DNA from 2 places in the Vibrio vulnificus NBRC 15645 genome. Region 2 is predicted to be linked to the other one. Evidence: predicted binding sites of a transcription regulator. Region 2 holds the regulator's gene; the other holds the start of a gene.

Region 1 (5,724 bases), on a different replicon from region 2:
AGCGCTTGCTATTCGATAGAAAATATCGTCGGAAGCGGCATAGTTCTGTATGTAAGTAGAGTTTGAGGTATACATGTCAAAATTATGAATATTAAATTGTATACTGTCGATTTCACACTCGGAATAATCTGAACGATTGTCACCCATGTACAGCGAAAATTTATGGTGCGGTTTTGTTCGTATGTTCATGATTTAGTTTTTCGGATACCTATTCTATGTCGCTTTGCTGTCTTACTGATCAAATGAGAATGAAACTCATTATTTCTCGATAATAATCAAACCGAGTCGAATTCACCTAAATAATTTATCTAAGTGTGATTTTGATGTGATTTTTTATAAATTTGACTAGATAGTAAACAATATCAATCGGTTATATTCAATTTTGTTGGGGATTCGATAGCGCGATAAACAGAGTTGAACGTTCGTAACGGATTTGACTGATGAAAGAAAAAAGCCGATCGATTGATCGGCTTTTGAGTGTTGTAACTATTATCTGATATCGGGAGTATTTAATACCCCATCAACTGCAAGAGGTTCTCTGCGGTGGTGACCGCTTCTTTACGGTTGGCGATATTGAGTTTTTGATACAAGTTGCGGATGTGGGTTTTGATGGTGGTGCCCGCGACATCGAGCTCTTGGGCGATCTGCTCGTTACTAAAGCCAGAATAGATCAAGCCCAGCACTTGCCACTCTCTTTGTGTCAGTGGGCTGGTGCGCACTAACTCAGGTACATTCGGGTGGGTGACCAGTTTCTCGACAAATTCTTCGTCAAAGTGAACCGATCGGCTGCGCTGATTAGAAGAGATGTCTTTCATCAATTGCAGTGCGCGGTGGCGTTCTAAGTCACCCAGCTCATGGCGGTTGGTGAGTTTTTCCAACAAGTTGCCAATGGTCGCGCCATCAATCAAGAAATTGCCGACCATACCGGTTTGGTTAGTGAGCTGCAGTGCTTCCTTAAGCAGCACTTTGGCTTGATTCTCATCTTTCTGATGAACAGCAAAAATTGCCTCAATGATCAGGTTACGGTTGCGATCGGTGACTAAATTCGCTTTCTCGGCCTCACTTTGCAAGAAATCCAAGGCTTGGCGCGCTTGGTCGTATTGACCAAGGTTGATGTGAGCACGAGCGATATTACGCCACTGTAATTGGCAGAAGTGGTTGCAGGCATTTTCAGGACGCACAGCCGTGTCTAGCCACTCTTGAATCGCGTTGAGTTTGCCTTTCGCTTGCCAGTATAGGATCAGTGAAAGTGAAGCATTGGCGGTCCAATCCACGTGGTAGGTGGACTGCTTCATCAAATGTTGAATGTGTTCGATGAACTTGCCTGCGCGATCGAGCTCGCCACGGCCAATGGCGATGCGAGCCAGCATGGAATAACTGTGCAAGTGTTTGCTTGGCGCGTGATTTTCCAGAATTTGCAGCCCTTTGTAAGCGCACTCTTCAGCTTCGTCCAAACGGTTCCAACACCACAACACTTGCGCTCGCACGCGCAGCAAGAACTCATGCAAAGGCACATGTTGAAGCTGCTGCTCCTCAATCAGGCGGAAGGCGGAATCTTGCAGCTCGAACGCGGCTTGCACATAGCCCTGCGCGATAAGAATTTCGCTTTGCTGCAAAATCGCCCACAGCGCTTGGTGGTAAACTTGGTATTGGCGCGCCAGCTTTTCGGTTTGCTGCATCATTGGCAGAGCGCGATCAAGGCGGCCAATCACGTGGTTCACTTCCCCTACGACTGAAGTCGCGACGATGCGGCTGCGGTAAACCGTGCTATCCAGCTGGCTTAATGCCAGTTCAGCCAGCTCGAGGGCTTTTTCTGGATCGTTGCTGTTGATCGCTACCTGAGCAAGTAATGCATTCGCTTGGCCTTGGTATTGGATATCAAGATCAATATTGCGCTTTTTGTGCTCATTTTCTGCTTCGGCCAGTAAGGTGCCTACTTGGTTGTAGCGGTGCTGACTTTGTGCAAGCCAAGCGCGTAGCATGGTCAGTTTTGGGTTACTGAACAGAAGATCTTTTTCCAGCAGGTTGATGGCAGATTCCAGAGTAGACAGCTCGCCTTGGTTGAACATTTTCCAACCAAACTCATTGAGGATCTCCGCCACCAGTTCTCCGTCATACGCCTTTTGGGCGTGACGAATCGCTTGATGCGGGGATTTTTGTTTCAACCACGCAATGGCAGCATTGCGGTTAAGCTCCTGCTCCTGTTGTGGAATACGCGCTTGACGCTCGTGAGACAAGAACTCGCCAAACAAATTGTGGAAGCGGAACCAGTTTTGCTCACCTTCAAGCGGATAGATGAATAAGCCGTAGCGGTTGAGAGATTCAATCATCCCTAGTGCATCTTCACGCTGGGTGAGGGCGTAGACCAGCTCATCGTTAAAGTGATCGAGCACCGACACCTGCATCAAGAATTTGCGTGTATCGGCATCGAGCAGGTCAAACACCTCTTCCACCAAATAATCCCAGAGATGGGCATGGTTAAACTGGGAAACCGATTCGGCTGATTGCGCTAAGGTGCGCTTTTGATGCTGTGCTTGAAGGGCGATCAGTTGCAATGCCGATGGCCAGCCTTCTACATAGTTACGCAGATTGTTGGCGGTATCTTCATCGATGCCATCGGCGACGCGCTGGTTGAAAAATCGTGTGGTCTCTTCGGTGTCGAAGGCCAACATCTCATTGCCAATCTCAATCATCAGATCGCGCACACGCAAGTTGGCTGTGCCCAGAGGTGGGTTGGCACGGCTGGTGACCACAAGGGTGAGGTTGTCTGGCATGTGTTTTAGGAAGAAACGCATCGCTTCGTGCACTTCTTCGTTGTTGATCACGTGGTAGTCATCCAGTACCACATAGCACTCTTGATGAAAGTCGACCATCTCAGCGAACACATCGCTAAACAGCGAGCGCAGGGAGGAAAACTGGCGCTTTTCTGCTAATTTTTGTGCATTGTTGCAGTTGCCATTGGTCGCTTTATTGAGTGCTTGTAGCAGGTAGTTAATGAAGCGGAAACCGTCGTTATCACTGTCATCGATGCTGTACCAACCCACGTTGGTTTTGTCGGCCAACCATTGCGCAGCCATGGTGGTTTTTCCGTAGCCAGCGGGAGAGCGGAACAACACCAACTTATAGTAAGGGGCTTGTTGCAGCAGCTCTAACACTCTCGGGCGGACAATCGCATTATGCAGTCGGCCTGGGCGTGTGAGTTTTGAAGGAATCCACATTCTAATACTTCCTTTTTATATTGGGTTTTTCATGGCAGAAAAACCGGATGTAGCCAGCGAACAAAAATTAGACAAAATGCTCGAATTGTTGGGCATGTTACGTTAAAGAAATCACCTCAGACTTTGATCCACTTCCTAATTCTCAAGAGTTGATGGTTTTGACGCCAACTACGCCCCAATTTTGTGAATTTGATCTATAAATTCTCCATCTGAATCGTTAAGTAAGAATGGCATTGCGCAATATTTTGCAACATTTTTCATAAACCAAAACTTTATTGTGATCGAATTTACAAAAATGGATTTTCTAAATTCGCTCTTCAACCTCAGCGTCATATTTGCCATCTAGAGTTATTAGTTGATGGCTGTGATCTCAATCACTGCAATCTGGTGTCTTAGAGGGAAAGGTGAGAGACGGATCACTAACAGTCCCCCAATCCCCCCTCTACGCCCTTGCCCCTCCTCCTGTAGAGGCTGAAAACTAGGAGGATGTTTATTCATTGCCATCCATGCACGATGTATCGCAGATGGATTAGAACCAAAAGTGAGATTTCGGTAATGAAACCTACTCAACAGAAACAGTTCGACAAAGTGTCGTTCCAAGAAAGTGTTAAAAAACACCTGTCAGCAACGTATGCACACACGCTTGAAAACGCAGATAGCCGCGCTTGGTATCTTGCAATGGGCCGTGCGTTAGCAGAGCTGACGACTTTTGATTTGCTTGCAACAGAGACAGACAAAAAAATCGTTGAAGCGAAAAGCGTCAACTACCTATCGCTTGAATTCTTGATTGGCCGTTTAACCGGTAACAACTTGATCAGCATGGGTCTGTACGAGCAGATCACTGAAGCGATGGCTGAGCTTGGCCAAAACCTAACGGATCTTCTTGAAGAAGAACGTGACCCATCATTGGGTAACGGTGGTCTAGGCCGTCTAGCGGCGTGTTTTATGGATTCTTTGGCGGCGCAAGAGTTCCCAACCGTGGGTTATGGCTTGCACTACGAATACGGTCTATTCAAACAATCATTTGAAGCAGGTCGTCAAAAAGAAGCGCCAGACGCATGGCGTGGTGTAGAAGGCTACCCATGGGAAGTGGCTCGTCCTGAACTGGCTCAAGAGATTGGTTTCTACGGTCACGTTGAAGTCATCAACGAAGGTGGCAAAGAGCGCCGTCAGTGGGTACCAGGCATGCACGTTAAAGCGATGCCATGGGATCTACCGATCGTGGGTTACGAGAGCGAAACGGTTTATCCACTGCGTTTGTGGGAATGTCAGGCGATTGCGCCATTCTCACTAGAGAGCTTCAATAATGGTAACTACTTTGAAGCGCAGCACGCACTGATCGATGCGGGCAACATCACCAAAGTTCTTTACCCGAACGACAACCACGAAAAAGGCAAAACGCTACGTTTGATGCAGCAGTACTTCCACAGTGCAGCATCAGTACGCGATATCCTTCGTCGTCATGAAGCCGCTGGCCACACATTGGCTTCGCTACCAAACTTTGAAACCATTCAGTTGAACGACACGCACCCAACCATCGCGATTCCTGAGTTGATGCGTATTCTGATTGATGAAAAAGGCCTAAATTGGGATGAAGCGTGGGCGATCAGCTCGAAGACATTCGCCTACACCAACCACACGCTATTGCCAGAAGCACTAGAAACGTGGAGCGAATCTTTGATTCAGCACCTACTTCCTCGTCACATGGAAATCATTTACGAAATCAACCACCGCTTCCTACAAGAAGTGCGTGCGAAGTGGCCTGGTGATGTTGCGAAGCAGCAGAAGCTTTCTATCATCCAAGAAGGTTTCCACCGTATGGTTCGCATGGCAAACCTATGTGTGATTGGCTCTTACGCAGTCAACGGGGTAGCCGCACTGCACTCTGAATTGGTAAAACGTGACCTATTCCCAGAGTTTGATGAGCTTTACCCAACGCGTCTACAAAACGTGACAAACGGTGTGACGCCACGTCGTTGGTTGAAATTCTGTAACCCAGGTTTGTCTGCACTGATCTCTGAGAAGATTGGTACGGATTGGCCTGCACACCTAGAGCAGCTAGAAGGTGTTGCCAAGTTTGCTGATGACGCGAAATTCCAGAAGGAATACATGGCGGTTAAGAAGGCGAACAAAGAGCGCCTAGCGAACTGGGTGAAAGAGAACATGAACATCGATCTCGATACCAATGCGATCTTCGATGTGCAAATCAAGCGTCTACACGAGTACAAGCGTCAGCACCTAAACATGCTGCACATTTTGTCTCTGTACCACCGCCTACTGAACGATGCGAACTTCGACATGGCGCCACGCGTGGTGTTCTTCGCAGCGAAAGCGGCACCGGGTTACCACCTAGCGAAAGAGATCATTTTTGCGCTGAACAAGATTGCAGAGAAGATCAACAACGATCCACGCATCGGTAACAAGCTAAAAGTGGTCTTCATTCCTGATTACCGCGTGAGCATGGCTGAAATCATCATCCCAGCGGCGGATGTGTCTGAGCAAATCT
Region 2 (5,724 bases):
GATCACCCGCTTGGTCGAAGCGACCAAGAAGTTGCGCGTTGATCAGCCATTTGCAGAACCCGCTCCTTTCATGGGACCACAGATTTCGATGGCTGCTGCAAACTTCATTTTGGCGGCGCAAGCCAACCTGCAATCGCTTGGTGGAGAGAGCTTGATTGAAGCCAAAGCGGGTACGGCGGCATTTGTCACGCCGGGTATTATCGATGTCACCAACATTGCCGAGTTGCCCGATGAAGAATATTTTGGCCCATTGCTGCAAGTGGTACGTTATCAAACACTAGAGCAAGCGGTTGAGCTCGCCAATGATACCCGCTTTGGTTTATCGGCCGGTTTGGTGTCAACCGATGATGGTGAGTGGCAATACTTCGTTGACCATATTCGTGCTGGCATCGTCAATCGTAACCGTCAGCTAACGGGTGCGAGCGGTGATGCACCGTTTGGTGGCCCTGGTGCGTCGGGCAACTTGCGCCCCAGTGCGTATTACGCCGCGGATTACTGTGCCTATCCAATGGCTTCGATGGAAGGGGAGGAGACATTACTCCCTGCAACGTTAAGCCCAGGCGTCGAACTGTAAAATAATAATAAGGGTGCGTTAGTCGCCCAAGGGCGCAGTGGGATCGAGCCTGAGTCACTGTTGCCCAGTGATAAGTGAGGTTTTTACACCTCGGTCATCGCCGTCACAGGTTGATGGCGATGTCGGTTGTACTCTGGACTGCAACCGCCATCGCCATTTTTCCATTTACGCTATAACTGACAACGTGAATCTACAACAACAAGGAGGCGTTATGACGCCAGCTGTTCTCTTTCAATCGCTATGGAATGACTATATTCAACGTTTGTGTCCTTCCGCTGCAAAAGTTCATCAACTGCTTGAAGAAGACGAGCCATTGATTAACGACCACATCGCTTTGCGCACATTTAATGTTGCTCCGCTGGGTATTGAGACGCTAGCTAAGCCATTTCTAGACCTTGGCTATGTGGCGTGTGGTGATTACCTGTTTAAGAGCAAAAAGTTGATTGCCAAGCACTTTGAGCATCCCGACCCTACCCAACCTAAAGTGTTTATCAGCGCGCTCAAAGTGGATGAATGCTCGGAGGCGTTGCAAGCCATCGTCGAAAAATTGGTGGCGCAAGTCGACGCCTCTCGCCTAGAGGACTGTGCATTTTTACACGGTGGCCGCTTATGGGAGCTGTCGTTTGCTGATTACCAAACCCTAGCACAAGAAAGTGAATACGCGTCTTGGTTGGCGGCTCATGGCTATGGTGCCAATCACTTTACCGTCAGTGTTAATCAGCTCAAGGCGTTGGACTCGGTTAAAGGCGTGAATGATCACTTACGCAACGCAGGTTTTGTCATTAATGAAGTGGGTGGTGAAGTCAAAGGCTCGCCAGAGGTGTTGCTCGAGCAATCCTCGACCATGGCCGACAAAGTGGCGGTGCACTTTAGCGAGGGCAGTGAAATCGTTCCTGGTGGTTTCTACGAGTTCGCCAAGCGTTACCCGATGGACAACGGTGAGCTTTACCCAGGGTTTGTAGAAGCTTCTGCCGATAAGATTTTCGAAAGCACTAATGGTTAATAGGACTGGTTAACAGAAGCGGTTAACAGAGTCGCTCACGGCTCTCAATTGCCGTCTCTGTGACACAAAAAAGCCACTCATGTTGCCATGAGTGGCTTTTGAAACTGTTCATCGCTAATGGAAATTAACGAGTACCGTAAACAACGATAGTCTTGCCGTGTGCAGAAATCAGGTTTTGCTCTTCGAGCATCTTCAAGATACGACCTACTGTCTCACGAGAACAGCCAACGATTTGACCGATTTCTTGACGAGTGATCTTGATCTGCATGCCATCTGGGTGTGTCATCGCATCTGGTTGTTTAGCAAGATTCAATAGCGTCTGAGCGATACGACCAGTTACGTCTAGGAATGCCAAGTCACCCACTTTTTGGCTGGTCACTTGCAGACGGCTTGCCATCTGAGCAGATAGACGCATCAGGATGTCAGGGTTTACCTGAATTAGCTGACGGAATTTCTTGAATGAGATTTCCGCGACTTCACAAGGAGATTTTGCGCGAACCCAAGCGGTACGCTCTTGGCCTTCTTCAAACAGGCCTAGTTCACCAATAAAGTCACCTTGATTTAGGTAAGAAAGGATCATTTCTTTACCTTCTTCATCCTTAATCAGTACCGCAACAGAACCTTTTACGATGTAGTAAAGCGTTTCTGCTTTTTCGCCCGCATGAATTAGCGTGCTTTTTGATGGGTACTTATGAATATGACAGTGTGAAAGAAACCACTCTAGTGTTGGATCGGTTTGAGGTTTACCTAGAACCATAATATCTCACTTCCTCTGCAGGGTACGCTTGCCGCTATCCATATTTTAGCGAAGCCTTAATCTTGGCTTCCTAGAATAAGAGCTGTTAACTAAGGCTGCAAGCTATCTTGTGTTTCGGTTTGAAATAGTATCCTTTTTCGAAAACGATTTCTTGATTTTAATCGTGCCGAGTATCGGATTTTTTAAGCAAAACTGTGCACATGATCACGGTATGAAAAGTAATCGCTCTCTGCGCTGGGTTTTTATCCAATTTTGCCCGTTTCAATCAATTGTTGCAGGATAGGCTGCACAATCAATTCCATAGCAAAACTCATTTTTCCTCCCGGCACCACAAGGGTGTTGTGGCGTGACATGAACGAGCCATCGATCATCGCCAGTAGGTATGGAAAATCAACGTTTTTGATTCCTCTAAGACGAATCACCACAAAGCTTTCATCAAGGCTTGGGATACCTTTGGCGTTGAGCGGATTGGAGGTGTCGACCGTTGGGACTCGCTGAAAGTTGATGTGAGTACGAGAAAATTGCGGTGTGATGTAATTCAGATAGTCGTCCATTGAGCGCACAATCGAATCCATCACGGCCTCGCGTGAATGACCGCGATCTCGGGTATCTCGCACGTATTTCTGTATCCACTCTAAGTTGACGATCGGCACCATGCCTATCAAGAAATCGACGTGTTGCGCGACATTCACTTCGCCATCCACGACGCCACCGTGCAGCCCTTCATAAAACAGCACATCGGTATTTTCGGGTAGCTTTTGCCATGGGGTAAAAGTGCCGGGCATTTGGTTGTAGGGTACCGCTTCGTCAAAAGTGTGCAGATAGCGGCGCACTTCACCAGTGCCAGATTTACCGTATTGGCGGAAAAATTCGCCTAGAGCTGGGAAATCGTTGGCTTGAGGGCCAAAATAGCTGATATGACGGCCTTGTTCTTTTGCCTTACGAATTTCGACGTCCATCTCTGGGCGCGTAAAACGGTGGAAGCTATCCCCTTCGACCCATGCGGGCTTGATGCTCATCATATTGAACATCTTGCGGAAAGCTTCGGAGGTGGTGGTGGTGCCGGCACCGGATGAACCCGTGACGGCTATTATTGGGTGTTTTGCAGACATGACAGACCTTGTCGTATTCAAACTTACCTGTTGAGCGGGAATCGGCCTCCCGCGGAGCAATCGTTTGTCCCACTATAGCACGTTCACTTTGCTTGTCATGGGATGGGATTCGGTAAAGTGTGGAGCAGCTAGAATTTTTGTTTTAACTGGATATCCACGGTTTCGTGTAACTCAGAGAAAACCACCACCGCTTCGCCGCATTCCAACTGCTGCTGTACTTGTGCGATTTTTTCTTCAAGTGAGTATTCACTTTCACCGTAATCGGTGCCTTCACGCAGCACAAACTCGCGAATCAAATTGCTCAGCGCCTCAGGGCTGATTTGTTGCCATGGAACGATCATAAATACCTCTTTATTCTATGCTCGTGAGTGGATTTGTTGGCCGATAGCGGCGCTATTATCCAGAAACCGCCATACTTTCATAGTAGGCGGGCAGCGCTTCTTCTAGCCAAAATCGCGGTTGCAGGGCAGTTCCGCTAAGAAAGCCGACATGACCACCGTGATCAAACAGTCGATAATCGATGTTGTCTGGGAGCACAAACTTAGGGATCACTGCGTCGGTCATAAAGGGATCGTCTTTCGCGTGAATGATTTGAGTCGGAATGCGAATATCGCGTAGTTTGTTGAGCCCAGAGCACTGCTGATAGTAATCGGCGGCATCTTGAAAGCCGTGCAGCGGGGCGGTGATCAAGTCATCAAAGTCGTACAGTCTTGTTACTCGTTTAATCGCTTGATAGGAAAGATCGAGTTCGCCAGCCAGCAAATGGTGCTTACGCAGTGCATTGCGTTTGAGCGAGGAGAGTAAGTAGCGACGATAGACGCGCGAAAACCCTTGCTCAATACGTTGCGAGCAAGCGGACAAATCAAGCGGTGCAGAGACGATGGTCGCCGCATCCAGTCGTTCGTCTCCCTGATACTTGGCCAAGTAGTTGGCCAGCATATTGCCTCCCAAGGAGATACCCACGGCTACTTTGACGGTGTGAGGAAACGCGTCGTGCAAATGCGAAAGAAACAGTCTTGCATCCTCTACTTCGCCGGAATGGTACGCGCGCGCGAGGCGATTAGGCTTACCGCTGCAACCACGAAAATGCATCATCACCGCCAGCCAACCAGCGTCAGCAAAGGCTTTCATTAGACCATTGGCGTAAGGGCTGTAGAAGCAGCCTTCAAGGCCGTGAAACAACACAAATAAGGGTTTGTTTTTGGCTTGATCATTGTGCGGAGATTCGCTCCAAGCGAGATCCAAAAAATCACCATCTGGGGTGTCCAGCGTTTGCCATAAAGGTTCGAACAAGGCTTTTTTACGAATTAAGCGCGGCAATAAGGTTTGTAGGTGTGGATTTTTTATCCCAGCTGCGGCGGTAAACTGAGTCATGTGTGTTGCTCTTTGAGTGATTTGGATCAGCGAGGCATTTCACTGACCTTTGTATGCGTGATACGAGTTAATTTAGTCCTTCAGCTCAACTTTTCGTCAATCATTGAGGGGAATGTTTTTTGTGAGACGGGCTCAGGATCACACTTCAACTGAGTTTCTGTGACGGTGAGGCAACGACGAAGGCGTTGTAGAGGTGCGCAGCACCGAGATGTTGGCAGTAGCGCTGTGTGAGCGGCTGTTGCTGGTTGGGAGACAGCGTTAGGGTGTTGATGCAATCAACGAGATCGGATTGTTGCTGCTTTTCCAATTGCAGTTCAAATTGCAGCGCTTCGCGATAGAGGGTATCCGGTAGATGCTGTTTAAACTGACGACGGAGATCGCGGTAGGTATGCAGTAGCGTTTCAGAGCGGCCCAAGCAGGCTTGTACTTGATGCCACTCTTGCTCTTGAAACGTCAGTTGTTGTTCATCGAGCCATTTGAACAGCAACAGTAAGTTGACGTTGCCGTTAAAGTTGTTCTGCAAAGCAAGGCACGCCTCTTTCACTTCTCGAATCGAATAATATTGTAGGCTGAATTGCCACAGCCTTTCGAGGGTAAGTGAAGGTTGGACGTGCTCTGAACTCATTGGCTATTGAACTCCTGTTCCATCTGTTCCAGTACTTCCTGCTGGGCCATCCACTCCATTTCAATCTCTTCGAGATCGGATTTACTTTGTGCTTGCAGCGCCAGTACTTGAGTAAGTTTAGCTTTATTTTCGGCATCATACAGTGAGTTATCAGACAATTGCTGCTCAGCCTCTGCCAACGCTTCGCCCAACTTATCCATTTTCGCTTCTAACTGTGTCAGTTTTTTGCGAATTGGTGCGGTTAACTTACGAAAATCGGCTTCACGACGCTTTTGCTCT

The links. Region 2 encodes CRP, which controls carbon source genes, mostly activating them, when cyclic AMP is high. Its sites were predicted from a motif close to TGTGANNNNNNTCACA; they were not measured.
Region 1: the regulator CRP is predicted to act here: its motif matches at 3,582-3,597, upstream of AOT11_RS17325 (glycogen/starch/alpha-glucan phosphorylase).

What each region holds. Positions count from the first base shown of each region.
Region 1 is NZ_CP012882.1:367,187-372,910, reverse strand. Features, by position in the region: gene AOT11_RS17335 (hypothetical protein) at 1-189, opposite strand, end outside; gene malT (HTH-type transcriptional regulator MalT) at 510-3,218, opposite strand; gene AOT11_RS17325 (glycogen/starch/alpha-glucan phosphorylase) at 3,774-5,724, shown strand, end outside.
Region 2 is NZ_CP012881.1:1,791,302-1,797,025, forward strand. Features, by position in the region: gene astD (succinylglutamate-semialdehyde dehydrogenase) at 1-574, shown strand, start outside; gene AOT11_RS08345 (DUF1338 domain-containing protein) at 786-1,577, shown strand; gene crp (cAMP-activated global transcriptional regulator CRP) at 1,702-2,334, opposite strand; gene AOT11_RS08355 (phosphoribulokinase) at 2,577-3,446, opposite strand; gene AOT11_RS08360 (YheU family protein) at 3,575-3,787, opposite strand; gene AOT11_RS08365 (hydrolase) at 3,843-4,820, opposite strand; gene AOT11_RS08370 (TIGR02444 family protein) at 4,966-5,445, opposite strand; gene AOT11_RS08375 (ABC transporter ATP-binding protein) at 5,442-5,724, opposite strand, start outside.